DNA from 3 places in the Streptomyces sp. NPDC088252 genome. Region 3 is predicted to be linked to each of the others. Evidence: riboswitches for the same ligand, from Rfam matches in the RefSeq annotation. Region 3 holds a riboswitch; each other region holds the start of a gene.
What was found. Region 3 has a riboswitch for cyclic di-AMP ahead of ACIOHC_RS36460 (LysM peptidoglycan-binding domain-containing M23 family metallopeptidase). Riboswitches for the same ligand answer to the same signal wherever they lie in the genome.

Region 1 (9,561 bases), on a different contig from region 3:
GCGGACGCGTCAGTCCACCGCGGTCGGCCGCCGCGCCACGCCCAGCACACAGGCGGATGTGGGCAGCCGGACTCCCCAGTCCGGCATCCTGACCCGGCGGTAGGCCTCCACCACGAATCCGGCCCTCTCGATGGCGGCCAGGGTGTCGCGCGCCGTGTGACACCCGCCGGTCACCAGCGGCCACACCGTGTGGTCCAGTGCATGCTGGACGGCTGCCATGGCCCGGTCGTCGGCCCGCACATGCTCGAAGAAGCGCAGCTCACCGCCCGGTCGCAACACCCGCACGATCTCCGCGAGCGAACGCTCCACATTCCGAACGGTGCACAGCACCAGTGAGGCGACCGCCCCGTCGAACGCCTCGCTCTTCACCGGCAGGGACTCCGCCGTGCCCGGCACCACATCCACCGGAATTCCGGCGCGCAGCGCCGACCGCACCGCCAACTGCCGCAGGACGCGCTCGGGTTCGACGGCCACCACCTCCGACACCGCGGGCGGGTAGTGCGCGAAGTTCAGGCCGTTGCCCGCACCTATTTCGACGACCCGGCCGGACAGGCCGGCCAGCAGCTCCGCGCGCACCGCGGCCAGCCCCGCCCCCGTCTCTGCGGCCACGCTCATCCGGGCGTAGAACCGGGCGAAGACGGGGTGGTGCACCGTGTCCTCCGGGATCTTCGTGTCACGCAGGCGCATGACGGACCTCCTCCACACGGCGCCCGGCCGCACGGCGCTCGACCAGAAAGGTACGACTACTTCGATTCTCCCCCCGTCCCGCGCGCCTCAGCCGCTCATCCGGCGGGTCGATTCCCTCCCAGCTGCGCGGTCAGCCAACTCCCAGCCCGGGAACGGAAGTCGGCGGGCGCCAGCGCGCCCGCACCGGCCGGCACCACACCCAGCAGCGGGGCGTCCGCCACTACCGGGAGATCCTCCAGATTGCACCGCGCCGCGAGGTCCGGCTCGGCGGGCATACTGCCCACCACCACGCCGAGGCACTCCAGCCCCCGCGCCCGCAGGGCCTCCGCGGTCAGCGCGGTGGTATTGAGCGTGCCCAGTCCGGCCGGCGTCACCACCACGACCGGCGCGGCCAGCAGCCGGGCCGCGTCGGCAAGGGTCGCGCCCTCCTCGTCGAACCGTACGAGCAGTCCGCCCGCGCCCTCGATCAGCACCAGATCATGTTCGGCCGCCAGCTTCCCGGCCGCCTCGGCGATCTCGTACGGCCGTACCGGTGGGAGTCCGGCCCTGCGGGCGGCCGTGTCCGGGGCCAACGGATCGGGGAACCGGGCCAGTTCGACCGCGGTCACGTGGCCGCCCGCCAGCCGTACCACTTCGGCCGCGTCCCCCGGCTCGCCGGGCGCCAGCCCCGTCTGCGCGGGCTTGAGCACCGCGACGGCGCGATCCCGGTACGCGGCCGCCACGGCCGCGGTCACGACCGTCTTGCCGATCTCCGTGCCCGTACCCGTCACTACCAGAACCGTCATCTCAGCCCTCCCGCGCAGCCGCGCACACGGCGCGGCAGATCCGCGCCACGTCGTCATCACCGGTCACATAGGGCGGCATCGTGTAGATGAGGTCGCGGAACGGCCGCAGCCACACGCCCTCCCGTACCGCGGCCCGGGTGGCGGTCTCCAGGTCCACCTCATGATCGAGCTGTACGACACCGATGGCGCCCAGCACCCTCACATCCCGGACCCCGGGCAGCGCCGCCGCCGGGGCGAGACCCTCCCGCAGCCCCGTACCGATCCGCCGGACCTCCCGCTCCCAGTCCTGGCCGAGCAGCAGGTCGATGGAGGCACACGCCACCGAGGCGGCGAGCGGATTGGCCATGAACGTCGGTCCATGGGCCAGCACCGGCACATCGCCGTTGGAGATGCCCTCCGCGATCCGTGAGGTGCACAGCGTCGCCGCCATCGTCAGATAGCCGCCGGTCAGCGCCTTGCCCACGCACATGACATCGGGAGAGACCCCCGCGTGACCGGCGGCGAACAGCTTCCCCGTGCGGCCGAAGCCCGTGGCGATCTCGTCGAACACCAGCAGCACGTCATGCGCGTCGCACGCCTCGCGCAGCACTCGCAGATAGGCGGGAGAGTGGAACCGCATCCCGCCCGCGCCCTGCACCACCGGCTCCACGATCACCGCGGCCAGCCGGTCGGCGTGCTCCGCGATCAGCTCCCGCAGGTGGCGCACGTACGCGGCATCCGGCTCCGCGTCGTAACCGGCCGGCGGCTCGTCCGCGAAGACCTGCCGCGGCAGCACACCCGACCACAGCCCGTGCATGCCGCCCTCGGGGTCGCACACCGACATCGGCTGCCAGGTGTCCCCGTGATAGCCGCCGCGCCACGTCAGCAGCCGTTGCTTCCGGGGCCGCCCGGCCGATCGCCAGTACTGCAGACACATCTTCACCGCGACCTCGACCGACACGGAGCCGGAGTCGGCCAGGAAGACATGCCGCAGCGGCTCCGGGGTGATCTCGACCAGCCGGGTGGCCAGCCGTACGGCGGGCTCATGGGTGAGCCCGCCGAACATCACATGGCTCATCCGGTCCAGCTGACCGCGTGCCGCCTCGTTGAGCACCGGGTGGTTGTAGCCGTGCACCGCGGACCACCAGGACGACATGCCGTCGACCAGTTCGTCCTGCCCATGGGCCGGTTCGGCGAGCCGGAGCCGGACCCCGGACGCCGACTCCACGACCAGCGGCTCCTGACGTCCGGGCATCGAGCCGTACGGATGCCAGACATGCGCCCGGTCCAGGGACCGCAGCTCGGCCGGGGAGAGGAGCTCAGGCATTGGGGGCGAACTCCGTTCCCGCCCCGCGCCGACGGACCGCCACCAGATCCGTGCGCGCGGCCGGGACCTCACCGGTCTCGGCGACGGCCTCCCCGGGCCCGTCGCCACAGGGCGCGCACCCGCCGTCGTGCGCACCGCAGCCACCACCCGGCTGCGCGCGGTGCGCGGGCAGGGTAGTCGTCCCCGCTCCCTCCACCTGGAAACCGGCGTCCGCGATCATGTCCAGATCCGCCTGCCCCGCCTGCCCCTCACTGGTGAGGTAGTCGCCCAGGAAGATGGAGTTGACCAGGTGCAGGGCGAGCGGCTGCATCGAACGCAGATGCACCTCGCGCCCGCCCGCGAGCCGTACCTCCACATCCGGACAGACGAACCTGACCATCGCCAGAATGCGCAGACACCGCTGCGGGGTGAGGTTCCATTCCTCGGCCAGCGGGGTCCCCTCGAACGGGATCAGGAAGTTCACCGGCACCGAGTCCGGGTCCAGTTCGCGCAGCGAGAAGACGACATCGACCAGATCGGCGTCGCTCTCACCCATTCCGGCGATCAGCCCGGAGCACGCCGAGAGGCCGGCGGCCTGCGCCTGCTGCACGGTCTCCACCCGGTCCGCATAGGTGTGGGTGGTGGTGATGTCGCCGTACGTGCCCTCGGACGTGTTGAGGTTGTGGTTGTACGCGTCCGCGCCCGCCGAACGCAACCGCTCGGCCTGTCCGTCGGAGAGCAGACCGAGGCAGGCGCACACCTCGACGCCCTCGTGTCGATCCTTGATCGCCTCGATGGTCTCCGACACCCGGTCCACATCACGGTCCGTCGGACCACGACCGCTCGCCACCAGACACACCCGCTTGGCGCCACCCGCCACCCCGGCCGCGGCGGCCTTCGAGGCCTCGTCCGGTTTCAGCCAGGTGTACTTGAGGATCTCGGCCTTCGAGCCCAGCCGCTGCGAGCAGTACGAGCAGTCCTCGGGGCAGAGCCCGGACTTGAGATTGACCAGATAGTTCAGTTTCACCCGTTGCCCGAACCACTGCCGGCGCACCTTTCCGGCCGCGGCCACCACTTCGAGCAGATCGTCGTCCGAGGTCGCCAGCACGGCGAGAGCTTCTTCACGGGTCGGCAGTTCGCGCCGCAGTCCCTTGTCCACCAGCGTGTTCAGGAGGTCCATGGCGTCGATCCTGGCCTACGGCACGGCCCGCGGCCAAGGAGGAACCGGACAAGAGCGCGCGTCGAGGGTGTGTGTATTGCCACACCATGACCGGCCGCACCCCCGGTTAGCCTCTGTGAGCTGCCTACAAAAGGGACCGCTCATGCCCTTCGACCCGTTCGACTGGATCGACGACGAGGCGCGCCGCCGCGCGGACGCCGGACTCGTCCGCACGCTCCGCCCCCGGCCCGCCGAACCGGAGCTCCTGGACCTCGCGAGCAACGACTATCTGGGGTTGACCCGGCACCCCGAGGTCACCGCCGCCGCGGCGGAGGCCGCGCACCGGTGGGGCGGGGGCGCGACCGGATCGCGGCTCGTGACCGGCTCCACCGCGCTGCATGCCGAGTTCGAGGATCAACTGGCCGATTTCTGCGGCTTCGAGGCGGCACTGGTGCTGTCCTCGGGCTACGCGGCCAATCTCGCCGCCCTCACCGCGCTCACCGGCCGAGGCTCGCTGATCGTCTCCGACGCCGGCAACCACGCCTCGATCGTGGACGGTTGCCGGCTCTCCCGGGCCGAGACCGCCGTCGTGCCGCACGCCGATCCCGATGCCGTGCGCAAGACTCTGCGGGCACACACGGGGCGCGCTCTGGTGGTCACCGACTCGGTCTTCTCGGTCGACGGCGACGCCGCGCCACTGCCCGAACTGGTCGATGCCTGCCGGGCGGAGGGCGCCGCACTGCTCGTCGACGACGCGCACGGCCTCGGTGTGCTGGGGGACGGAGGTCGGGGTGCGCTCGCCGCCGCCGGGCTTGCCGGCGGCGAGGGAATCGTCACCACACTCACCCTCTCCAAGTCCCTGGGCAGCCAGGGCGGAGCGGTACTCGGTCCGGCCACGGTCATCGAACACCTGATCAACACGGCCCGTACGTTCATCTTCGACACGGGACTGGCACCGGCCGCCGCAGGCGCCGCCCTGGGCAGCCTGCGGCTGCTCGGCCGCGAGCCGGAGCGCGCCGCCAGGGCCCGGACCGTGGCCGCCGCGCTGTACGAGGGGCTGACGGCGGGCGGACTGACCGCCGCACGCCCCGACGCGGCCGTGGTCTCGGTGCGGGCACCCTCGGCGGAGGCGGCTGTGCGCTGGGCGGCCGACTGCCGCACCGCGGGCATCGCGGTGGGTTGCTTCCGGCCGCCGTCGGTGCCGGACGGCGTCTCCCGGCTGCGGCTGACGGCGCGGGCGGATCTGACCGACGAACAGATCGCCACGGCGGTGGCGGTCGTGCGGCGAACCGCCCCCGTCGGCCGGCCCTGACGGCCGATCGACCGTTTCCGCCGACCGACCGTTTCCGCCGACCGACCACCTCTGTGGGCGGTCGTGCCCGTCAGCCGGCCGAACGCCGATGCAGGCCGGAGACGAAGGTGGTCCAGGCCTCCGCGGAGAACCGCAGTGGTGGCCTGGACACGTCCTTGGAGTCCCGCACGGCCATGCGCCCGTGACCGAACGGCGCGGCTTCCACGCAGTTGTTCATGCCCGTGCTGCGGCTGCTGCGCCGCCACCGTAACTCGTGCTGTGCGAGGCAATCCGACATGACGCCCCTCTCGGGCAGTCCGGGGTCACCGACCGTCGCGGTCGATCGCGGCGATGAGGTCCAACGAGTGCTGCGGCGACAGCGCATGTGCCTGCATGGTGCGGAAGGCCGAGCTGTACGCCTCAAGGTCTTCTTTCCGCTCCAGGTAGAGGCTACTCGTCAAATGGTCGAGAACTACCACGTCCAGATCAGAAGTGTTCGGAAATGAGAAGATAACGAAAGGCCCGGTGAGGCCGGCGTATCCGCCGACCGAGAACGGCAGTAACTGGAGTTCCACATGGGGCAGTTGAGCCACCCGGGCCAGATGGCGCAGCTGGTTCCTCATCACCAGGCGCCCGCCGACCTCGCGCCGCAGCACCGCCTCGTCGAGCACCGCACTCAGCCGCAGCGGCGGATCGGTCCGCAGCACCCCCTGGCGGGCGAGCCGCACCTCCACCAGGGAGTCCAACTGGCCGGCGGGTAAACCGTCCAGCGAAGCCCGGGTCACCGCGCGTGCGTAGTCCGCCGTCTGCAGAAGTCCCGGCATCACCGAGGTCTCCAGGGTCCGTGCGGTCCGCGCCTGCGACTCCAGACTGATGAAGTCGCGGTACTGCGGAGGAATCAGGCCGCGATAGGCATGCCACCACCCGGTGCCGCCACCGCCCGCCGAGCCTGCCAGCGCCTCCAGGAGCGTCCGGAGCCGGGTGTCGTCCACGCCGTACGCGTCCATCAGTCCGGCCACATCGGCCGGGCGCACCCCACTGACACCGGTCTCGATCCGGCTCAGCTTGGACTGGTGCCAGCCGAGCCTCCGCGCGGCGTCCCGACTGGTCAGTCCCGACGCGTGGCGCAGCCTCCGGAGCTCCTCCCCGAGCTTGCGGCGTCGTACCGCAGGGCCGTAGTGCATGCGCGGCCTCCCTCCCTCTCGTGCCGAGCGGACAGTGTGGCGCCCGCATCCGGTTTCGTGTGGCGGGGTTCACCGCATTGAGCGACAGATATATGCATATCTTGGTGGATCGCCGTCGGGGAGGGCAGCATCGATGGCAATCTGGCGCGAAGCGCAACCGGGACCGATCCCGCGTCGGTCCGGGTGGGAAAGGGACGGCTCGCCATGGCAGACCATCAAGAAGCAAGCCTCACTCTGCCGAGCGATCCGGCCTCGGTTTCGGCGGCCCGGAAACATGTGGTCCGGATGCTCACCGAATGGGGCCTGACCGCCGACACCGAGTTCGCCGACAGTATCCGCCTCATCGTCTCGGAGCTCGCGACCAACGCCGTCCAGCACACCTTCGGGCAGTCGCCCACCTTCGCCGTGGACCTGAGACTGGAGCAGGAGGAACTGCTGTATCTGGGGGTGACGGACAGCCACCCGCGCTGGCCCCGTAGGCTGCCCGCCGCCGTTCAGCAGGACAACGGGCGCGGCATGGTGATCATCCGCTGTCTGGCCAAGGAGTGCGGCGGCCGGCTCACCGTCACGCCCACCGCCGACGGCGGCAAGACGGTCTGGATCGCGCTTCCCTGGAGCATCCCCGTGCAGGGCTGACCGAGGGCGGGAGCGACGCACGGCGCGCCGCGTCGGGCCAGGTGACCGCCCCCGCATCAGTGACGGGCAGGTCAGCGACACGGGACGGTGCACCGCCGGCGAATCGCGGCCGGAGGACGGCCAGGATCCCCCGGACGGGTCAGCCGACCCGCCCGTAGTAGACCCTCTTCGTCCAGATCTTCTCCAGCCGGACCACCGCGCCGGTCCTCGGCGAGTGCCAGATCTTGCCGTGGCCGGCGTAGATCCCCACGTGGTAGACGCTGCGACCGTAATGGAAGAAGACCAGGTCGCCGCGTTTCCTGTGCTTGGCCGAGACATGGCGGGTCTTGTTGTACTGCTGCTGGGCGGTGCGGGGGAGCTTCTTGCCCGCCTTCTTGAACGAATAGACCGTCAGCCCCGAACAGTCGAAGCGGTTGGGGCCGGTGGCCCCCCACCCGTACGGCGACCCCTTCTTCGACGCGGCGATGTTCAGCGCCTTCATCGAGGGAGTCGCCGCCTGGGCCTCCGGCGTGGCGCCCGGGGCGAGCATGGTGCCGCCGACGGCGGCCAGAGTCAGAACCGAGGCCGTACCGGCCCGGACGAGCAGAGACGGGACATGAACCTGCGCAGCCATGCGCAACCCTTCGTCAGCCGCCTGTGAAGGATGACCTGTCGGGTTCGGGCTGGCGAAGTTGCCCGGCCGCGCTCGGCGGCTTCACCCCGAGGGTCGACCGGTGATCCGGTCGACCCGTTGTGCTCGGGTCCTCCACTCCTGCCGATCCACTTCTGTCGACCAGGCATCCGGACGGCGGCAGGACTCGGCGTCCGCCCGGACCGCCCCGTCGCGGTGGCGGGGGCTTGTCGTCCCAGGGATCTTGACTCACCGACTGCCGGATTTCCGAGAGGAAACAGCGATTTGTGAGGCTCCTCACGACTGACCCGTTCGGGTGGGGGTGACGAATTCGGGGGCCGGGGCGCTCACCGGGACCCGGCCCGTACCAGCGGTGGAATCATTGATTCCGATCACTGGTCATCTGAAAAACGCAAGTTGAGATATCCCGCGCGAGGGGGGCTTTCTACGCCGAACGAGCGAGGTATTTCGATGTGCCCACCGGGCGTGTCATGTACGGGAGTTGGCCGAATCCCGGCTGCTGGTGGGGTCGCGGGAGCCGGCCGGACCCCGGCGGCGGGGCCGGCGGAGGCTGATCAACTCGGCGGAGCGGGGGGTATGGTGACGCGTCCGGCCCGTCGCTCCCCGTCCAGTACGCGCAGGGCTCGCGCCAGGGTTCCCGTGTGGATCTGCGCCTCGCCGCGTTCATGCATCGACGCGAGGGCATCCCGCAGCGCGCCCGCCCGGGCCACCAGTGCCTGCGCCGCGCGCAGCGCGCCATAGGTGTCGCTGCCGCGCGCCGGATTGATCCGGCCCAACTGGTCGAGGACTTCGAGGTAGCGGTCGATGAACTCCCCCTCCGCGCGGGTCAGTGCGGGCAGTTGTGGCAAGTGTGGCGGCTGCACCGGGCGTTCACCTCGTGCCGTGCGGGGGGAGTGATGACTTCCGGTTCTGCGTGAGGTGGTCCACCAGGCCGTATGCCTTGGCGCCCGGCGCGTCGAGAATGAGGTCGCGCTCGATGTCGGTGGCGATCTGCTCGGCGCCGCGGCCGGTATGACGGGCCAGCAGTGTGATGAGCATCTCGCGGATGCGTTCCAGTTCCCGGGCCTCGATCTCCAGGTCGGAAGGCCGGCCCTGCACCGGCTCGCTGAGCGCGGGTTGCTGAACGACGACCCGGGCTCCCGGCAGTGCGTGCCGTCGGCCCGGAGTGCCCGCGGCGAGCAGTACCGAGGCGCAGGAACCGGCCTGGCCGAGGCAGAAGGTCTCCACGTCGCAGGTGAGGTACTCCATCGTGTCGTAGATCGCGGACATGGCTCCGAACGAGCCTCCGGGGGAGTTGATGTAGAGCGAGACGGGTCGGTCCGGAGCGTCATGTTCCAGATACATGAACTGGGCGATCAGGTCGTTGGCCGCGGTGTCGTCGACCGGGGTGCCCAGGAACACGATCCGCTCGGCGAGCAGCTTGGAGTACGGGTCGAAGGTGCGGGTTCCGCTGGTCGTGCGCTCGGTGAACTCGGGCAGTACGTAGCGGGCGCTGGGACGGAACAGCATGGGTGATGCCTCTCCTCCGGGTCTGTACGCAGTCCGCGTATCGGGGTCCGTGCGGGGCCTGCGCGAGTTTCTGTAAAAAATGTACAGGACGTACAGAAGGTTATGATGGCTCTATGACGGTGCGCCAGTTCGCGCCCGCGACGGACGGAAGCCAAGGGGGAGGGGTCGATGTATGTCGGAGTACCACTTTTCCGTGGACGGGGACTCGCCGGGACGGGACCTGCGCCAACTCGCGCAACGGCTCCGCCAGGACACGGCGATCAGGACCGGCGCAACTCTCGCCCTCCGGCCAGCGCCCCCTGCCGAGGGCGAGATGGGCACGACCCTCGACGTCATCGCGCTGATCCCCCCGGCCATCGACGCCGGTCGTCACCATCGAGCGCAATGGTGTACG
Region 2 (9,561 bases), on a different contig from region 3:
CAGTCCTCGTCCGGCACGCCGCACGGCGAAACGCACGGCCCCTTGCGCCACCACTCGGGCAGCATCGCGATCGCCTCGTCGCCCAGCGGGTTCACTCCGGGCCCGGCGGCCAGCGAGTGCCCGACCAGCACGTGCAGGCACTTCACCCGGTCCGGCATGCCGCCGGCGCTCGGGAAGCCCTCAAGGACCTCGATGGCGTCACGCCGGGCGATGTAGTCCTCGTGCGCGGCCCGGTACGCGGCGGCCAGCTCCGGGTCCGTGGCGAGGCGCTCGGTCATCTCCTTCATGACGCCGTTCGCCTCCAGCGTGCCGATCGCGGACGCGGCACGCGGGCACGTCAGGTAGTACGTCGTCGGGAACGGCGTACCGTCCTCCAGCCGGGGCTGCGTCTCGACCACGTCCGGATTGCCGCAGGGGCAGCGGTGCGCGATCGCGCGCAGCCCGCGCGGCGGGCGGCCCAGCTGCTGCTGGAACGCGGCGATGTCCGCCTCGGTGGGCGCGGTGGACTCGGTCTGCGGAGGGGGGGTTTCCATGCCTGCCTAGGTTCTGATCGGGCTGCTCGAACTGCGGTTCTGCAGAGGGGATGAAGGGAGTCAGTCGCGGTCGGCGCTGTCCACGCCGTCCCAGAGGTTGGAGTGCCACGGCCGGCCGGAATCGTCCGTCTCGCCGTTGCGCTCCTTGACCGCGTCGGGGTCGATCACCGTATAACCGGTCTCTCCGGGGAGAAGGTAGTGCAGGTGCTTGCGGGCCAGCTGCCTGATGTACGCGTCGTCCTGGAGGCGCGCCTTCTCGTCGCGCAGCTCCTCGGTGCGGGCTCGGGCCTCCTGCGCCCGGCGCTCCTGGTCGGCGATCTCGTCGCGCTGCGACACGTACTGCCGCATCGGGTAGGCGAGCGCGACCACCAGGGAGCAGACGACGAGGGCGAGGAAGGCCGCCCGGCCGGTGAGCCGGGAGCGACGGGCCTGACGGCGGTTCTGCGACCGGTAGACGCGGGCGGCGGTCTGCTCACCGAGCAGCCGCAGTCGGGTCGCGGTGGAGAACCGGTCCCGGTCCTTCGCGGCCATGTCTCCGCCTCCCCATTACGCACGTCCGTCCCCGCACACGGTACGGGACCGAGTGCGGGGACGGACGGAGGCCGGTGCCTTCGGCCCGTGAGGGCCTGCGGTCAGCCCTTGCCGCGCCTGACGATTCGCGGAGCGTCGCGCTCACCGGTTCGCGGAGCGCTGTGCCGATCAGTTCGCGGAGTGCTGCCCCGGTCAGCTCTCGGAGCGGAACCGCGGGAACGCCGAGCGGCCCGCGTACACCGCGGCGTCGTCGAGGATCTCCTCGATGCGCAGCAGCTGGTTGTACTTGGCGACGCGGTCCGAGCGGGCCGGGGCGCCGGTCTTGATCTGACCGCAGTTCACCGCGACGGCGAGGTCGGCGATGGTGACGTCCTCGGTCTCGCCGGAGCGGTGGGACATCATGCACTTGAAGCCGTTGCGCTGGGCCAGCTCGACGGCGTCCAGCGTCTCGGTCAGCGAACCGATCTGGTTGACCTTGACGAGCAGGGCGTTGGCGGAGCCCTCCTCGATGCCGCGGGCCAGACGCTCCGGGTTGGTGACGAACAGGTCGTCGCCGACGATCTGCACCTTGGCGCCGAGCTTGTCGGTGATGACCTTCCAACCGGCCCAGTCGTCCTCGTACAGCGGGTCCTCGATGGAGACCAGCGGGTACGCGGAGACGAGCTCCTCGTAGTACTCGGTCATCTCGGCGGCGGAGCGGGACTTGCCCTCGAACTCGTACTTGCCGTCCTTGTAGAACTCCGAGGCGGCGACGTCGAGCGCGAGCGCGATGTCCTTGCCCGGGACGTAGCCGGCTTCCTTGATGGCCTCGACGATCAGGTCCAGGGCGGCGCGGTTCGACTCCAGGTTCGGCGCGAAGCCGCCCTCGTCACCGAGACCGGTCGAAAGACCCTTGGTCTTCAGGACCTTCTTCAGCGTGTGGTAGACCTCGGCGCCCCAGCGCAGGGCCTCGGAGAAGGACTCCGCGCCGATCGGGGCGATCATGAACTCCTGGATGTCCACGTTGGAGTCGGCGTGCGACCCACCGTTGAGGATGTTCATCATCGGAACGGGCAGCAGGTGTGCGTTCGGGCCGCCGAGGTAGCGGAACAGCGGCAGGTCCGAGGCCTCGGAGGCGGCGTGGGCGACGGCCAGGGAGACACCGAGGATGGCGTTCGCGCCGAGCGAGCCCTTGTTCTCCGTGGCGTCCAGGTCGAACATCGCCTGGTCGATCAACCGCTGCTCGGTCGCGTCGTACCCCACGAGCTCCGGGCCGATCTGCTCGATCACGGCGAGGACGGCCTTCTCCACGCCCTTGCCCTGGTAGCGGTTGGGGTCACCGTCGCGAAGCTCAATGGCCTCGAACGCACCGGTGGAGGCGCCGGACGGCACGGCAGCACGGCCCGTGCTGCCGTCGTCGAGGCCAACCTCGACCTCGACCGTGGGGTTCCCCCGGGAGTCGAGGATTTCCCGGGCTACGACGACGTCGATGGACGGCACGAGGCATCTCCTTCTGGGATATGACACTGGTTGTGCAGGGTCACTTTGGCCTTGCGACAAGAGCCTAACCGGCCCGGCCCGCTCAGTCGGACGACCGCCCGTCCCCTGGGACGAAAAAGGACCCAAGAGCGAGTATTGCGGGGCAAACAGCCAGAATTTTACTGGCCAGTAACTATAGAAGTTGAACGATCACGCACCGCCGGGGCCGCCCCCGGGACCCAGGCCGGCCCCGCCCGTACGGACGCGATACGGGCCCGCCCTCAGGGATGCGATACGGGGACGACGCGCCCCGCCGGGACGGAGCCGCCGCACATACAGAGGTGACGCGCCCCGCAGAAGCAGGGGGCCACACGGAAACCCCGGCCCGGCGCGTACGGGGGAATGCGCGCCGGGCCGGGGTGCTCAGGGAGGAGAGGCCCCGGACTACTTCGTCAGGTGCAGCTGCTGACCCGGGTAGATCAGGTCGGCGTCCTTGACGATGTCCTTGTTCAGCTCGAACAGGTGCTGCCAGCCGCCCTTGACCTTGTGGTCGGCGGCGATCCGGCTCAGGGAGTCGCCGGAGACGACCTTGTACTCGCCGTCGCCCTTCTCGACCTTCTCGCCGGTCGGGGTGGTGACGGTCTTCTTCGACTCGGCCTGCGGGGCGGTGGAGCGGTCCGAGCGGTTGGTGGCGGGGGCCTCGGTGCGCTCGGCCTTCTTCGGCTGGGCCGGCTGCGACTGCCGCTCGGGCGCGGCCGGGGCGCTCTGCTGCTGCGTGGCGCCGGAGTTGGTCTTCGAGGAGGAGCCGGTGTCGACGCCCGGGTCCACACCGTCGTTGCGCAGGTTGCCGGCGCCGGCGCAGCCCCAGGCACCCGGGCCCTGCATGGCGAGGAGCTTCTCGGCGGTGGCGATCTGCTGAGCCTTGGTGGCCAGGTCGGCACGGGGGGCGTACTGCGTACCGCCGGCGGCGGCCCAGCTGGACTGCGAGAACTGCAGCCCGCCGTAGTAGCCGTTGCCGGTGTTGATGGACCAGTTGCCACCGGACTCGCACTGCGCGACGGCGTCCCAGGTCGCGACGGAGGCTGCGGAGGCACCGGTCGCACCCATCAGCGGGACGGCGACGGCGGTACCGGCGACACCGGCGAGCGTGGCGACACGGACGGCCTTGGACGGGCGGCGGTGCTTGCCCTTGCTGGAAAACAGCATGGAACTTCTCCTCACCGACGCCTACGAGGTGAGCTGTCGGGTTCGGGCCAAGTGAGTTGCCCGGTCGCACGTCCTAGCACGCGACTTCACCCCAAGCCGCCCCTGATCCACCTTTCGGCGATCGGGCCGGCGCCTACCTGGGTCCCCCGCTCCTGCCTACGGCGCTTTACGCGTCTGTTCCCTTCGACCGACGGCAGGATTCGGCGTGACGGTCGACGGGGCCCGCGGTGCGAGCGGTTCCGACCGTAAACACAGGCAACCCCCACATTCAACGATGGACACATCGGACAATCAGCCCTTACTTGCATCTGAGGAACCGTCGTTTTCGCAGGTCGGAGGCGATGCGGAAGGGCTCCCCGGGCGCGACACGCCAGTTGACGCAAAGAGACCCATGTCTCACTTACGCATAAGTGGACATAGGTCCCCTAACTACCCCGATTTTTGAGGCTCTATTAGCCGATTTTCAGACTGCCCTCAGTCGGCCTTCACGTCGAGACGGAGGCTCTGGCCAGGGAGGATGAGGTCCGGGTCGGAGCCGACCGTCCCCCTGTTGGCCTCATAGAGTGCGGGCCAGCCGCCGGGAACCTTCTGTGCGTCAGCAATCGCCCAGAGGTTGTCGCCGGAACGGACGGTGTACGCGCCGTCGGCAGCCGCCGCGCCCGCGTCGCGGGCGTCGCCGCCACCGCGGGAGGCATGGCGACCCGACTCGCGGTCGACGCCGCCGTTCGCGTCCGGGCTCCCTTCGGGCGCCGGGGCGCCGCGGTGCTTGCCGCTCACACCATTGGACGAGTCGGACGTACGGGGTGAATCGGACGCATCGTCGGACGGGCCCGAGGACGGGGCGGCCGACTCGGTGGCCGAAGGCTTCGCGGAGTGGCCCTTCCTGCCCGCCGACTTGCCGTGGGCACCCGAGGCGCCAGCCCTGTCCGACGGCGTGGCGGCATCGGACGGGGTGGCCGACTCGCCGTCAGCCGGCTCCGCACCGCTCGTCGGCTCGCCGGAGGGCGCGATCCCCGGGTCGACACCCGGCAGCGCCCCGTCCGCCGCGAGACCGGAGATGACCGCACAGCTGGGCCACGCCCCCGGACCCTTGTCGGCCAGGACCTTCTGGGCCACGGCTATCTGCTGCGCGCGGCTGGCGAGGTCGGCACGCGGGGCGTACGACTCGCCGCCGTACGCCTTCCAGGTCTCCGGCGAGAACTGCAGGCCGCCGTAGAAGCCATTGCCGAGGTCGGCGCTCCACATGCCGCCGCTCTCGCACTCGGCCACCCGGTCCCAGGTCGTGGCGTCGGCCGCGTGCGCACCGGCCGCGCCGAGCAGCGGGATGGCGATGGCCGAGCCGGTCACGCCCGCGGCGACGACGATGGCGGGTGCCTGACGAGGGCGACGGTGTCTGCCGTTCGCGGAGCCCATGGGGTTGCCTTCCGTGTGACTGACGAGTGACTGGTGAGTCGAACGGTGAACCTAGCGGGACTCGAACGCGTGTCACAAGTCGATGCAGCGCAGATCACGTGAAAGTCACAGAGTTGACAGTGTGTCACCTTGCGTCGTGGGGACCCCCGGCTCGAACTCCACCGGCAACGTGCGCAGTCCGCGCATGATGAGCCCGCCACGCCACCGCAAATCGGCAGGTTCCACCGCAAGCCGCAGGTCCGGAAGGCGCCTCAGGAGCGTGGAGAGCGCGGTCTGTCCCTCCAGCCGGGCGAGTGGTGCTCCCAGGCAGTAGTGGATGCCGTGCCCGTATCCGAGGTGCTGATTGTCACGCCGTGCGAGGTCGAGCGTGTCGGGGTTCTCGAAGCGTTCCGGGTCGCGGTCGGCGGCGGCGAGCACGACGAGCACGGGGTCACCGGCCGCGATGTCCTGCCCGCCGAGTGTCAGAGGCTCGGTGGCGAACCGCCAGGTCGCCAGCTCCACCGGGCCGTCGTAGCGCAGCAGTTCCTCGATGCCGGTCTCCAGCAGTTCGCTCTCCCCCGCATCGAGGGAGAGATGCAGCCGCTCACGCTGCACGGGGTTGCGCAGCAGGGCGTACACCCCGTTGCCGATGAGATTGACCGTCGTCTCGAAGCCGGCGAAGAGGAGGATGAAGGCCATGGCCGCGGCCTCGTTCTCGGTGAGGTGCTCGCCGTGGTCGCTGGCCCGGATCAGCCCCGAGATCAGATCGCCCCCCGGGTTCTCCCGCTTGCGGTGGATCAGCTCGGCGAGATAGCCGCGCATCTTCTTCACCGACCTGGCCACCCCGCCGCGCGGACCGCCGCCGTGGCGGATCATCATGCCCGCCCAGTCCCGGAAGTCGTCCTGGTCCTCGCGCGGCACGCCGAGCAGATCGCAGATCGCGTAGATGGGGAGCGGGAACGCGAAGTCGTGGATGAGGTCCGCCTCCCCCTCCGCGATGAAACGGTCGATGAGGCGGTCCGTCAGTTCCTGCACGCGGGGCGCGAACTCGGCGACCCGTCGCGGGGTGAACGCCTTGGAGACGAGACGGCGCAGCCGGGTGTGGTCGGGCGGGTCGATGTTCAGCAGATGCGTCATCAGCTCCGCCTTGCGCTCGCCCGGGATGCCCGTCTTCCCCTTGGCGTGCGCCGGCTCGGCGTGGTGCGCCGGGTTCTTGGAGAGCCGGCCGTCGGCGAGCGCCTGCCGGGCGTCCGCGTACCGGGTCACGAGCCACGCCTCGACGCCGCTGGGCAGCGCGGTGCGGTGCACCGGGCTGTGCTCGCGCAGCCAGGCGTAGGCCGGATACGGATCGGTGGCGAACTCCCAGGTGAAGAGTTCGGGCGCACCGACGGGGCAGACGGCGGGGTGATCGCCGGGGTCACCGGCGGGGCCGTCGACAGGGCGGGAGCCGGGGTGGTCCGCCGGGCCGTCGGCGGGGCGGTCACCGAAATCACCGGCGGGGCCGTCGGCGGGCAGATCGGCGGGGCGGTCGGCGGGGCTGTGGTTCACCCCCCGACGTTATCCGTTGCCCTCCGCCGCTCGGATGGCGTCCCGGTAGGCGCGGCCCGCGGCCCTCAGCGCGGCCTCGGGGTCGATGCCGTCCTGTTCGGCGCGCACGGCGAGCGCGAGGAGCTCGTACCCGATGCCGTCGCCCGTGGGGAGTGCCACGTCGAGCCCCGCGGTACGGACCCGGCCGGCCAGTTTCGCGGCCAGCGCCAGGCCGGGCTGGCCGAGCGGCACTCCGTCGGTGACCGAGTCGCGCCGCTTCTCGGTGGCCTTGGTCCGCAGCCAGTGCGCGTGCACGTCCTGGGGGGTCTCGGCGGTCTCGTCGCCGAAGACGTGCGGGTGGCGGTGGATCAGCTTCTCGACGAGGGTCGCGGCCACGTCGTCGACGGAGAACGGTTCCTCCCCGTCCTCGGCGATCCGGGCGTGGAGGACGACCTGGAGCAGCACGTCCCCGAGCTCCTCGCGCAGCTCGTCGCGGTCGCCGTCCTCGATCGCCTCGACGAGTTCATACGCCTCCTCGATGGCGTACTTGGCGAGGCCCTTGTGGGTCTTCTGCGAGGTCCAGGGGCACTCGATCCGGATCCGGTCCATGATCTGGACCAGATCGAGGAACCTGGCCCCCGGCAGATCGTACGAACCGGGCAGCAGCTCCAGGTCCGGCATCCGCACCCGACCCGATCCCGCGAGCCTCGCGAGCCCGTCGGTCAGCGACGGGCTGCCTTCGCCGCTCGTCAGGACGACGACGCTCCGGCCGCCCGCGCAGGCGTCGACGAGCTCCTGCGCGGTGGGCCCCGAGTGCTCGACGGTGACGCCCGCCTCGCGCAGATACGGCAGCTGCGGATTGTCCGGCTCGGCGCAGAGCACCCGGTCGGCGGCGTGCAGCGTCTGCCAGGCGGGCCAGGACAGAAGACCGGGCGCGACGCGGTGGCTGGCGGTGAGCAGGACGATACGGCCGGGGGCTTCAGCGTTCACCGTTCGAATCTACCCCGGTCGCTCCGGTCGCCATCGTCAGGCGCCGGACTCGGCACCCGCCTCGGCTTCCTTGGTGACCTGGGTGATCCAGGGGGCCTTGTAGTTGGCGAGCTGGGTCTGCTTGTCGTCCCAGGCGCCGTACCGCGGATTCACGTCGACCTTCAGCGCCTTCGACGCCTTGCTCAGCGCGTCACCGACGGCCTTCTGCCCCGCGGGCTGCTGCAGGTCGGCGCCGAGCGCCTGGGCCAGCTTCGTCAGCTGGACCTGCTCGCGCAGGACGGCGTCGATCTGGTCGGGGGCGACCCAGCTCTGCTGGAGCATCGCCGTCCGCAGCTGTGCCTCTCCCCCGGACTGGGCGGCGGCCGCGCTGCGCATCTGCTGGATCTCGTTGCGACTGACGGTCACGCCGGCGTCCCGCGCGGCCCGGTCGAGGACCCGGTCGAAGATCATGCCGTGCAGTTTGGCCCGGCTGAGCTGCCCGGACTTGTCGATGAGCTGGGAGGCGTCCTTCGAATCACGCTGGGCCTCGCGTACCGCCGCCACCTGGCCCTGCAGCGTGGACACCTCGATCCGGTCCCCTCCGACGAGGGCCGCGGCGCCCGGGTGGGCCTGGCTGCCGCAAGCGGTCAGGAGTGGGGCGCCGGCGAGCAGGGCGGCGGAGACGACGAGCGCGGTGCGACGGCGGCGGTGCAAAGGAAACCTCCCGGGGAGAGTTTGTGCATCAGTGCACAAGACCTTGCGTTGATCGATGTTAGGCAGTGGATGTGGTTGGGGCCACTGGTTCGACCAACGATTCGGAAGGAGTTGGGGATGTGGTCCCTCTCCGGGGCCCTGCCCGGGGCGCTCGGCGGCCTCAGGAGACGCGTTCGGCCGCCGGGACGCCGCGGTCCGGGCGCAGCATGATCGTGCGCGAGACGACGAAGGTGATCGGGATGGCCGCCGCGGCCGCGACCAGTGGCGCGTACCGGCTGCTGAACCCGGAGAGGTCGACCAGCAGATAGACGCCGCCCGTCGTGATGACGAAGTTGGCGGCGTTGGTGAGCGGGAAGAGCAGGAATTTCCGCCAGGTCGGCCGGGTCCGGTAGGTGAAGTACGAGTTCAGGAAGAAGGAGCCGGTCATGCTCAGCGCGAACGCGGCCACATGGGCGGCGATGTACGGCAGCCGGCCCAGCAGGACGAGGTAACAGCCGTAGTACGTACCGGTGTTCACGATACCCACCAGGGCGAATCGGGCCATCTGCGCCTTGACCGTCATCGGCGTGCGAACTCCTGGCGTTCCCGTATCGGCTCAGTCGTCGCCGCGGCGTTCGTGGCCTTCACCAGGAAGTGCGGGCGGCGCTTCACCTCGTAGTAGATACGGCCGACGTACTCGCCGACCACTGCGACCATCACCATCTGGACCCCGGCGAGGGCGGTGACCACGACGAGGAGGGTGACATAGCCGGGGGTGTCGACCCCTCTCACCAGCGCGACGCCGACGATCCAGGCGGCATAGGCGAGGGCGACGGACAGCAGCAGCATGCCCAGGTAGAGCGCGGCGCGCAGCGGTTTGTTGTTGAAGGAGAGAAGCCCGTCGAGACCGTAATTGAGGAGCTTTCCGAAGGTCCAGGCGGAACGGCCCTGTTCGCGGACGGCATTCTCGTAGCTGAAGGTCGTGGTGCGGAATCCCACCCAGGCGAAAAGGCCCTTGGAGAACCGGTTGTACTCGGTGAGTTCCAGGACGGCGTCGACCGTACGGCGGGACAGCAGTCTGAAGTCGCCGACGCCGTCGACCAGTTCCACGTCGACCAGCCGGTTGATCAGCCAGTAGTAGGCGCGGGCGCTGACCGTGCGGGTGACGCGGTCGCCCTTGCGGGTGCGGCGGGCGATCACCTGGTCGTAGCCGTCCGCGTGCTCCTGGAGCATCCGGCCCACGAGCTCCGGC
Region 3 (9,561 bases):
GGTGCTGCGGCCGGGAAGGTGTGCCGGGAAGCTCGCGGCGTCCGGTGCGGTGCGTCGCAAGGCGCGAGGATCGCCCTCGTGCCGGACACACTCGCGTGATGCGACAACGCGGGGTGGTGCCGTGCCGGACGCCGCGAGCCGGTGAACCCTCCCGGCCACAGCACTAGAGCGGCAGGAGGTCCGGCCGCTTCGCCTCGACGTGGTCGCCGGAGGACTCGCCCCGCAGCCGACGGCCGATCCACGGCACCAGGTACTCGCGTGCCCAGTGGATGTCGTCGCGCCGGACTTCGAGCGTGCCGCGCTGTGCCTGCGGGGGCCATTCCTGGTCGGGGTCGGCCGGCACGTCGAGGCCGAGGACCTGGGCGGCCCGCAGCGCGACCCTGGTGTGTCCCTCGGGCGACAGATGGAGCCGGTCGTCGTCCCAGGCGCGCCTGTCCTGAACGGACCGCAGCGACCACAGGTCGAGGACCGGGCAGTCGTAACGGTCGGCGATGGACCGCACATGGGCGGTGTAGGTGGCGATCTTGCCACGCAGATGGCGCAGCACGGGAACGCCACGGGTGTCGAAGCCGGTGGTGACCAGGACGGTGCCGACCGATCCGGTCAGCTCCGCGACCGCACGCTCGAAGCGCTCGGCGACGTCGTCGGGGTCGGTGCCGGGCCTGATGATGTCGTTGCCGCCCGCGCAGAAGCTGACCAGGTCGGGTGCGAGCTCCTTGGCGCGCGGCACCTGCTCCTCGACGATCTGGTCCAGGAGTCGTCCGCGTACGGCGAGATTGGCGTACCTGAAATTCCCGTGCGCGGAGCCTTCGGTGTCCGTCGCCGTACCGGGGTCCGGGAGCTGGTCCGCGAGAAGCACCGCGAACCGGTCCGCCCAGCCGACAAAGGTTCCGTCCGGGCCGGGGTCGCCGACCCCCTCGGTGAAGCTGTCGCCAATCGCCGCGTACGACCCGATGACACCATGTCGGTTGATGACGCCACGTTGATTATTTCTCGAATCGTCTGCCACAAACGCTTATCCTGCACCGCCGAATGTGACCTACGCGACCGTAATAAGGGGTTGACGGGTGGTGAGATAGGCCACCCGGTCAGGTTTTGGTAAAGGGGGAATAAGCAGAAGGGGCGGTGCGCTGCCGCGCACCGCCCCTTCTGTGCGGCTCGGGTCACCCCCAGGGCCTGTCGTCCGGATCACGCCGGGCTCGCGTGCCCGGCACGCCGATCCGGCCCGATCCGGACGAAGGACGCCGGTTGTTCAACTGCCCGGCTGTTCGGCTCAGACGTAGATGCCGTGCGAAGCCAGGAAGGCGATCGGGTCGATGTCCGAACCGTACGCCGGGCCCGTGCGGACCTCGAAGTGCAGGTGCGGTCCGGTGGCGTTGCCGGTGGCGCCGGAGAGCCCGATCTGCTGACCGGTGCTCACGGACTGGCCCGCCGAGACGGAGATCGAGGACAGGTGACCGTACTGCGAGTAGTGGCCGTCGGCGTGCTTGATGACGACCTGGTTGCCGTACGCGCCACCCCAGCCGGCGGTGACGACGGTGCCGGAGGTGATGGCCTTCACGCTGGTGCCGGTGAAGACGGGGAAGTCGATCCCGGTGTGGCTGCCGCTGGACCAGTTGGAGCCGGAGGCGCGGTAACCGGTGGTGTGGTTGCCGGGAACCGGGTGGGCGTAGCCGGAGCCGCTGCTCTGGGCGGCCGGGGCGGAGGTCTTGGACTCCTTGGCCGGGGCGGACTTGGCCGGGGCGGACTTCTCCACGACCGACGAGGGAACCGAGAGGGCCTTCGAGGGGAGGGCCGATCCCGCGCCGGCGCCGGTGGCCGCGTCGTCGGCCGACGCCTTGCCGCCGAGCGTCAGCTTCATGCCCGGGAAGATCAGACCGGGGTCGTTGCCGACGACCTCGCGGTTGTCCTGGTACAGCTTCTGCCAGCCGCCCTCGATCTTGTGCTCGGCGGCGATCTTCGACAGGTAGTCGCCGGAGACGACGGAGTAGGTCGTGGTGGCGGCCTGCTGCTGCGCGACCGGCTGGGCCGGGGCGGCATGCGCGGCGATGGAGGCGGACTGCGCGGCGGCGGCCGGGGCGGCCTGTTCCGCGGCGTGGGCACCGGTGGCGCCGAGCAGCGGCAGCGCGATGACGGCGCCACCGGCGCCTGCGGCGGCGACACCACGGGCGATGACGCTGGACTTCGTACGACGATGCTTACCCGATATGGGCATGGGGTGTTTCCTCTCCGGCGCCTACGAGGTGAGCTGTCGGGTTCGGGCTGGAGATGCCCGGCCGCGCCGAGCGCGACTTCACCCCGAGCCGGCCGGATTTCTCCGATCGGCGGCCTACCTGGTTCCCCCGCTCCTGCCACACGATGAGTGGGTGCGAATTCCGGACGGCGGCAGGATTAGGCGGTCCGACCGGATTGACGGCGACCGTAAGCGAGTCGGGACGGCGAGAACAAGCCACCGGTTCCGCACCGGAATCCGCGCCGAGAATTCGACGCGGAATTCCGGTCACACTCCGTGGATCGAGGATCTTGAATTTCCGCGCCGCGCACGGAATACCCGACCACCCCGCCAGCACACACCGTCACGGATATGATCCCGCTCACGAGAGGGCGACCATCCACCCGACAAACAGTGCGAGTTCGGGGTGAATCTACGCATTACGGACACATCACGTTCATCGCTCGCGCCGCAGCCTCAGTACCCCCGCGTCGAGATCCCCCTGAAGCCCGGTGTGCAGCCCCTGGTGCAGCAGCACCGAGCCGTGGTGCACCGCCCCGGTGTCCAGGCAGGTGTACATCGCCGCGGGGTCGAGCCCGCGCAGCCTGAGGGCCGGGGGCCGCTCCCCGTACCTCTGCGCCTCCAGCCACATCAGGACCACGCTCTCCTCCCCGTGGACGTACTGGAGCGCACTGAGTCCGCCCCGCGGGGCGCGCAGCCGGTACAGGGAGCCGTGCTGCACCACCGGCCGGATCTCCTTGTAGAGGCCCACCCAGTCCCGCGCCTCGGCGAGTTCGCCCTCACTCCATTCGGTGAGGTCCCCGCCGACCCCGAGCACACCGGCCATCGCGCTCACGAAGCGGAAGCGCAGCGAGCTGACCCGGTCGTTGAGCTGGACGTTCGGACTGTCGGTGACCCAGGCGGCCATCACCCGGGCCGGATGGATCTGACCGAAGCCCTCCTGGATGGCGAGGCGGTCGAGCGGGTCGGTGTTGTCGGAGGTCCACACCTGGTCCGTGCGGGACAGAATCCCCAGATCGATCCGGCCGCCGCCGCCCGAGCAGGACTCGAAGGCGACCGAGGGGTGCGCGGCCCGGAGTCGGTCGATCAGCGCGTAGAGGGCGTGCACATGCTCGACCCAGAGCTTCTGCGGATACTCCTCGCCGGGCCAGCCCGCATCGGTGAAGGAGCGGTTGAAGTCCCATTTCACATAGTCCACGGGCGCGCTGGAGAGCAACGTGTCCAATTGCTCGTAGAGATGGTCCCGCACATCGGTGCGGGCCAGATTGAGCACCAGCTGATTACGGAACTCGGTACGCGTCCGGCCGGGGAAGTGCTGCACCCAGTCCGGGTGTGCGCGATAGAGATCGCTGTCGGCATTGACCATTTCCGGCTCGACCCAGATGCCGAACTGCATTCCGAGACCGTGCACTTCGTCGGCGAGCGGCTTCAGCCCGCCGGGGAAGCGGGCCGGATTCGGCGTCCAGTCCCCGAGCCCCGCCCGGTCACTGGTGCGACGGCCGAACCACGCGTCGTCCACGACGAACAGTTCGACACCCATCGCGGCGGCCCGCTCGGCGAGGGCGCGCTGCTGCTCCTGCGAGATGTCGAAGCCGGTCGCCTCCCAGGAGTTGTAGAGCACCGGCCGCAGACTCTCGGCGTCCGGGATCACATGGGCCAACTGCCAGGTGTGCCAGGCCCGGCTCGCCCCGCCGAACCCCTCCGCGCTCCACAGCCCGGCGAAGACGGGTGTGACGTAGGACTCCCCCGGTCCGAGCAGCAGCAGCCCGGAGTCGTCGTAGCCCGCGCCGCCGGTGATCTGCACGAGCCCGTCGGGGAGCCGCTGTACGGAGATCCGCCACGACCCGGACCAGCCGAGCGCGCATCCGTACACCTCTCCGCTCTCCTCGGTCGCCGCACCGTCGGCATCGAGTGCGACCCACGGCAGGTACTGGTGGCCCGTATGGCCACGCCTGCTGGAGATGACGCTTTCGCCGTACGTCAGCTCCGCCCGTGCGAGCCGGGACTCCGCCGCCCAGCGGCCGTGCAGCCGGCTCAGCCGCCAGCCGTCGCGGGCGGGCAGCGCCCAGGCGGCGGCGTCGGCGCGCAGCAGCTCCAGCGGCGGGCCGTCGGGCCCGGCGTGGGCGACGGTGGCCCAGCGCTCGATCACATCGGAGTCGTTCCGCATCCGGTAGTGCAGCGTGAGGGCGAGCCGGTGCGCGGAGTCGGTGAAGCCGATGCGGAGTTCGTCCCCGTCCACCACGGCATCGGTGAAGGCCCACTCCGTGCCACGGACCTCGGGGGTGCGCACCGAGAGGGCCGGGCGGACGAACCGCGGGCCGCCCTCCACGGGATACTCCTCACGGCCGTCGAGCCAGGACTCGAACCCCCTGGCCGGTGGTTCCGGCGCCGCTGCCAGGGCCTCGGCCGCGGCAAGGGAGATCCGCGGTCCCCAGTGGAGATGGAGCAGTTCGTCCCGCTCGGTGATGCGCAGTGCGTAGCTGCTGCTCGCCCCGGTGAGCAGCCAGGTCCGACCCTTGTCGCCAGTCTCGATCATCGCTCCCCCACATTCCAACAGTTCCGCACATCATCGACCATCGTCGGGCAGGCGGGCAACGGTCTCGCGACGAAATTCACTGGACGGATTCACCACCGGAGCACGGAGGTTCACGAGGTATCGACAAGGAAAGGCCGAGATGATTGCCTGAGGAATCAATGTCGTATCGTCGCGGAAGTGACCTTGTCGGCGACTCGCGTCGACGCCAGACACCCCAGGAGTCCCTGTGACGCAGCAGTTGCCGCAGATCCCGTCGACGGAACCCGAACTGGCAGGTGTCCGCAATTTCCGCGATGTGGGCGGACTGCCCACCGCGGACGGCCGGCGGGTGCGGTACGGACGGCTCTTCCGCAGTGGTCACCTCGCGCACGCCACCGCCGAGGACGCCGCGTTTCTCGGCGGTCTCGGTCTGCACACCGTCTTCGACTTCCGCAACGCCGCCGACCACCGGCTCGACGGCCTGGACGTGGAACTGCCGGGCGTACGCAACGTGAGCATCCCGCTCTCCGACCCCGCCGACGGCGCCGAGTTCTGGCAAATGGTCCGCGACGGCGATCTCGACCAGCTGCGTTCGCTCCTCGCCGACGGCAAGGGGACGAACCGGATGATCGCCTCGTACCGCTCGATCATCCTGGACCGTACCGCCGAACACAGCCGGGTGCTGCACGCCCTGGCCGAGGACAGCGTTCCGGCGTTGATGCACTGCGCGGCGGGCAAGGACCGGGCCGGTCTGTCGATCGCGGTGTCGCTGCTGGCGGTCGGCGTCGAGCGCGAGGCCATCGAGGCCGACTACCTCAAGTCCAACGACGCCCACCGCCGCTACCGGGTGCGCCGCAGCGACACCTCGGCGAACGGCATGTCGCCCGAGGTGATGGAGCTGCTCAACCCCCTCTTCGGCGCCCACGCCGCCTATCTGGACGCGGCCTTCGCGACCATCGAGGAGACCTGGGGCAGCACCGACCGCTATCTCTCCGAGGGGCTGAAGCTCGCCCCCGAGACCCGTGAGCGGCTGCACGAGCAGCTCCTTGACCAGGAGTAGCCCGACCGCCCCTCGCGGCGGTCAGCCCTTGCCGGCCACCGCGAAGAGCAGGTACAGGAAGGCCGCGAAGATGTGTCCCGCGATGAGGTAGGCGAACAGCCGGATCACCACACCGCGCGGGAACTTCCGCTCCTGGGCCTCGTAGTTCTTCCTGGACCCGAGCGGGTCGAAGTTCTCTGAATCGGACATGACAGTCCTCTCTGGCGACCGGACGGACCGGTCTCAGCGACGGTGGATACCACTGCCGAGGCACAACTCGGCGGCGGGGCTCTGCAGCAGGGTGTGGACGAAGAGCAGCTCGGCACCGTCACGGTCGACGGCCGTGATCCGGTGCGGGGTGAGCGAGTCGAAGTGCGCGCTGTCACCGGGGGCGAGATCGTGCACGGTGTCCCCGAGCGTGACCCGCAGGTGCCCGGCGAGCACGTACAGCCATTCCTCACCGGGATGGACGCGTACGAGGTCGCCCTGCGCACCGTGCGGAACCCGGACGCGGAGCGCCTGCATCGCCCGGCCGGCACCGCCGGCCCGCCGGTACATCCAGCCGTCGGCCTCGGCCCCGTCGAACCTTCCGCCACGGATGATCGCGTCACGTTCCGGGGGCGTCTCGCCCAATAGTTCGGAGACCGTCGTACCGTAGATCCTGGCAAGGCCGAGGAGCATCGGCAGCGAAGGCTGACGACGGCCCGTTTCGAGCCGGGAGAGATGGGCGGGCGAGAGCCCGGCCCGCTCGGCGGCGGTCTCCAGGGTGAGACCACGGCTGCGGCGCAGATCGCGCAGGCGTGGCGCGATCCCGGGCAGCTCGTCGGCCACCCCTCCGTCCGGAGTGTTCATGTACCCATTGGGCCAGGAGCTTTCCTCAGAGGCAAATTCCTTACCTCTGAGGCAAAAACCCACGAGCCGCACATTCCGCGGGTCAGCGGTTGGCGACGGCCTGCTTGACCAGTGTCCTGCCGAAGTCCCACATCAGCCCGCCACCGCTGTGGGCGTCGTCCATCACGGCGGTGAACGCGGTGACGAACCGGTCGACCTCCGGCTCCCCGATCACCAGGGGCGGAATCAGCTTGATCACCTCCAGATGGTCGCCCGAGACCTGGGTGAGGATGCGGTGCTTCTGGAGCAACGGAACCACCACCATCTGCGCGAAGAGGCCCTTGCGGGCCGCCTGCAGCATGGTCCAGCGGCCGCGCAGCTTCAATGACGACGGCCGCCCGAACTCGATGCCGATCATCAGCCCGCGCCCGCGCACCTCGTGCAGCAGCTCGTAGCGGTCGACCAGTGCGGCCAGACGCTCGCGCAGCAGATCGCCGGTACGGCGCGCGTGGGCGACGGTCCCCTCGTCCTCCATCACCGCCAGGACCGCGAGACCGGCCGTCATCGCCTGTGCGTTGGAGCCGAAGCTCGCGGAGTGGACCAGGACCCGGTCCATGGACGAATAGACCTTCTTGAAGATCCAGTCCTTGCCCAGCGTCGCCCCGACCGGCACATAGCCGCCGGAGAGGGCCTTGGCGACACAGACCAGATCCGGTTCGACTCCCTCCTCGTGCTGGTACGCGTAGAAGTCGCCGGTCCTGCCGAGGCCGGTCTGCACCTCGTCGGCGATGAGCAGCGCCTTGTGCTGGTGGAGCAGGTCCTGTGCGGCCCGCAGGAAGCCGGGCGGCGCGGTGTGGACGCCCTTGCCCTGGATGGGCTCGACGACCAGCGCCGCCACGTCGCCGCGTTTCAGCTCCCGCCGCAGCGCGTCGAGATCACCGAGCCCGATGGCGGTGTCCGGCAGCAGGGGCGCGAAGCCGTCCCGGAAGCCGCTCTCCCCGTTCACCGAGAGCGAGCCGGTCGTCAGCCCGTGGAAGGCGTGGGCGCAGTAAAGGATCCTGGGCCTGCCGGTGGCGTACCGGGCGAACTTGAGGGCGGTCTCGACGGCCTCCGTACCGCTGTTGCCGAAGAACACCCGGTCCAGGTGCGGGCTGTACGTGAGCAGCTTCTCCGCCAGCAGCCCCGGCAGCGGCTGGCAGTCGAAGCGGGTGAGGTCGGCGAGCGAGGCGTCGAGGACGTCGTGCAGGGCCTTGCGCACCACGGGGTGGTGCCGGCCGAGCCCCATCACCCCGAATCCGGCGAGCATGTCGAGGTAGTCGTTGCCGTCCGCGTCCCAGAAGTGCGCGCCCTCGGCCCGTTCGTAGACCTTGTCGAAACCGATGGTGTGCAGCATGCGGGGCAGCTGGTGATTGAGGTGTCTGGTGTGCAGCTCATAGCGTTCGGCGCCGCGCTCCGCGAGGAGCTGTGCCAGATCGAAGCCCTTGGGCCCGTCGTCGTTCATGCCCCGCTCTCCTCGGTCCTTCTCGCTGCGTCCTTGGCGGCCAGGGCCGCGCTGATCCGCCCGGCGATCTCCACCGGTGTGAGCCCGATGTCCGCCAGTACCTCGGCACGCTTGCCGTGGGCGAGGAACTGCTCGGGGATGCCGAACGTCCGCAGGGGTACGTCCACACCGGCGTCCCGCAACGCCTGTCCGACCGCCGAACCGACGCCCCCCGCCCGGCTGTTGTCCTCCACGACGGCGACCAGCCGGTGCCGCTCGGCGAGCGGGGCCAGCTGTTCGTCGACCGGCTTGACCCAGCGCGGGTCGACGACGGTGCAGCGGACGCCGCCGCCCGCCAGCAGGTCCGCGGCGCCGAGACAGACCGGGGCGAGCGCACCGACGGACACCAGCAGTACATCGGGGTCGTCCGCCCGGTGCAGCACGTCCATGGAGCCGATCCTGTCGATGGCCGGGATCGGCTCCCCCACCGACTCCTTGGGAAACCGGATCACGGTGGGCGCGTCGTCGACGGCGACGGCCTCGCGGAGCTCGGCCCGGAGCTCGTCGGCGTCGCGCGGGGCGGCGATCCTCAGCCCGGGGACGACCTGCAGCACCGACATGTCCCACATGCCGTTGTGGGAGGCTCCGTCGGGCCCGGTGACCCCGGCCCGGTCCAGGACGAACGTCACCCCGCACCTGTGCAGCGCGACATCCATCAGCAACTGGTCGAAGGCCCGGTTGAGGAAGGTGGCGTAGACGGCGACGACCGGATGCAGTCCGCCGGTGGCGAGTCCCGCCGCGCAGACCGCGGCGTGCTGCTCGGCGATCCCGACGTCCCAGACCCGGTCGGGGAACGCTTCGGCGAACTTCGTCAGTCCGACGGGGTGCAGCATCGCCGCGGTGATGGCCACGACGTCCGGCCGCTCGGCGCCGATCGCGGCGATCTCGTCCCCGAAGACGGCTGTCCAGGTCGGCGCTCCGGCCGGGGCCAGCGGTGCGCAGGTCAGCGGGTCCATCGCACCCACGGTGTGGAAGCGGTCGGCCTCGTCCCGGAGCGCGGGCGGGTACCCACGGCCCTTCTCGGTGAGGCAGTGCACCAGCACCGGACCGTGGAAGCGTTTCGCCCGGTGCAGTGCGGATTCGACTGCCGCGACGTCATGGCCGTCGATCGGGCCGACGTACTTGAGCCCGAGGTCCTCGAACATGCCCTGCGGGGCGAAGGCGTCCTTGAACCCTTTCTTCGCACCGTGCAGCGACTCGTACAACGGCTGTCCGATGACGGGCGTCTGCTGGAGCACTCCCTTGCCCCAGGAGAGGAAGCGTTCGTATCCGTCGGTGGTACGGAGCGTGGCGAGGTGGTTGGCGAGGCCACCGATCGTCGGGCCGTACGAACGCTCGTTGTCGTTCACCACGATGATCAGCGGACGGTCCTTCGCGGCCGCGATGTTGTTGAGCGCTTCCCA

Region 1: linked by a shared signal. The riboswitch ahead of ACIOHC_RS20370 (C40 family peptidase) and the one ahead of ACIOHC_RS36460 (LysM peptidoglycan-binding domain-containing M23 family metallopeptidase) in region 3 are both predicted to bind cyclic di-AMP.
Region 2: linked by a shared signal. The riboswitch ahead of ACIOHC_RS10070 (transglycosylase family protein) and the one ahead of ACIOHC_RS36460 (LysM peptidoglycan-binding domain-containing M23 family metallopeptidase) in region 3 are both predicted to bind cyclic di-AMP.

The regions. Positions count from the first base shown of each region.
Region 1 is NZ_JBIURS010000009.1:151,387-160,947, forward strand. It holds gene ACIOHC_RS20330 (class I SAM-dependent methyltransferase) at 10-687, opposite strand; gene bioD (dethiobiotin synthase) at 783-1,472, opposite strand; gene ACIOHC_RS20340 (adenosylmethionine--8-amino-7-oxononanoate transaminase) at 1,474-2,778, opposite strand; gene bioB (biotin synthase BioB) at 2,771-3,937, opposite strand; gene ACIOHC_RS20350 (8-amino-7-oxononanoate synthase) at 4,080-5,228, shown strand; gene ACIOHC_RS20355 (DUF397 domain-containing protein) at 5,299-5,505, opposite strand; gene ACIOHC_RS20360 (helix-turn-helix domain-containing protein) at 5,531-6,391, opposite strand; gene ACIOHC_RS20365 (ATP-binding protein) at 6,596-7,027, shown strand; gene ACIOHC_RS20370 (C40 family peptidase) at 7,167-7,640, opposite strand; cyclic di-AMP (ydaO/yuaA leader) riboswitch at 7,644-7,816, opposite strand; gene ACIOHC_RS20375 (hypothetical protein) at 8,213-8,521, opposite strand; gene ACIOHC_RS20380 (ATP-dependent Clp protease proteolytic subunit) at 8,529-9,164, opposite strand; gene ACIOHC_RS20385 (hypothetical protein) at 9,340-9,561, shown strand, end outside.
Region 2 is NZ_JBIURS010000004.1:93,240-102,800, forward strand. It holds gene ACIOHC_RS10055 (DUF501 domain-containing protein) at 1-533, opposite strand, end outside; gene ACIOHC_RS10060 (septum formation initiator family protein) at 594-1,064, opposite strand; gene eno (phosphopyruvate hydratase) at 1,257-2,543, opposite strand; gene ACIOHC_RS10070 (transglycosylase family protein) at 2,967-3,728, opposite strand; cyclic di-AMP (ydaO/yuaA leader) riboswitch at 3,732-3,902, opposite strand; gene ACIOHC_RS10075 (transglycosylase family protein) at 4,203-5,141, opposite strand; gene ACIOHC_RS10080 (cytochrome P450) at 5,247-6,635, opposite strand; gene ACIOHC_RS10085 (nucleoside triphosphate pyrophosphohydrolase) at 6,678-7,637, opposite strand; gene ACIOHC_RS10090 (SurA N-terminal domain-containing protein) at 7,674-8,330, opposite strand; gene ACIOHC_RS10095 (GtrA family protein) at 8,491-8,892, opposite strand; gene ACIOHC_RS10100 (glycosyltransferase family 2 protein) at 8,889-9,561, opposite strand, start outside.
Region 3 is NZ_JBIURS010000027.1:985-10,545, reverse strand. It holds gene ACIOHC_RS36465 (SGNH/GDSL hydrolase family protein) at 164-1,009, opposite strand; gene ACIOHC_RS36460 (LysM peptidoglycan-binding domain-containing M23 family metallopeptidase) at 1,274-2,215, opposite strand; cyclic di-AMP (ydaO/yuaA leader) riboswitch at 2,219-2,379, opposite strand; gene ACIOHC_RS36455 (alpha-galactosidase) at 2,670-4,769, opposite strand; gene ACIOHC_RS36450 (tyrosine-protein phosphatase) at 4,996-5,808, shown strand; gene ACIOHC_RS36445 (DUF6126 family protein) at 5,830-5,997, opposite strand; gene ACIOHC_RS36440 (XRE family transcriptional regulator) at 6,031-6,639, opposite strand; gene ACIOHC_RS36435 (aspartate aminotransferase family protein) at 6,722-8,119, opposite strand; gene dxs (1-deoxy-D-xylulose-5-phosphate synthase) at 8,116-9,561, opposite strand, start outside.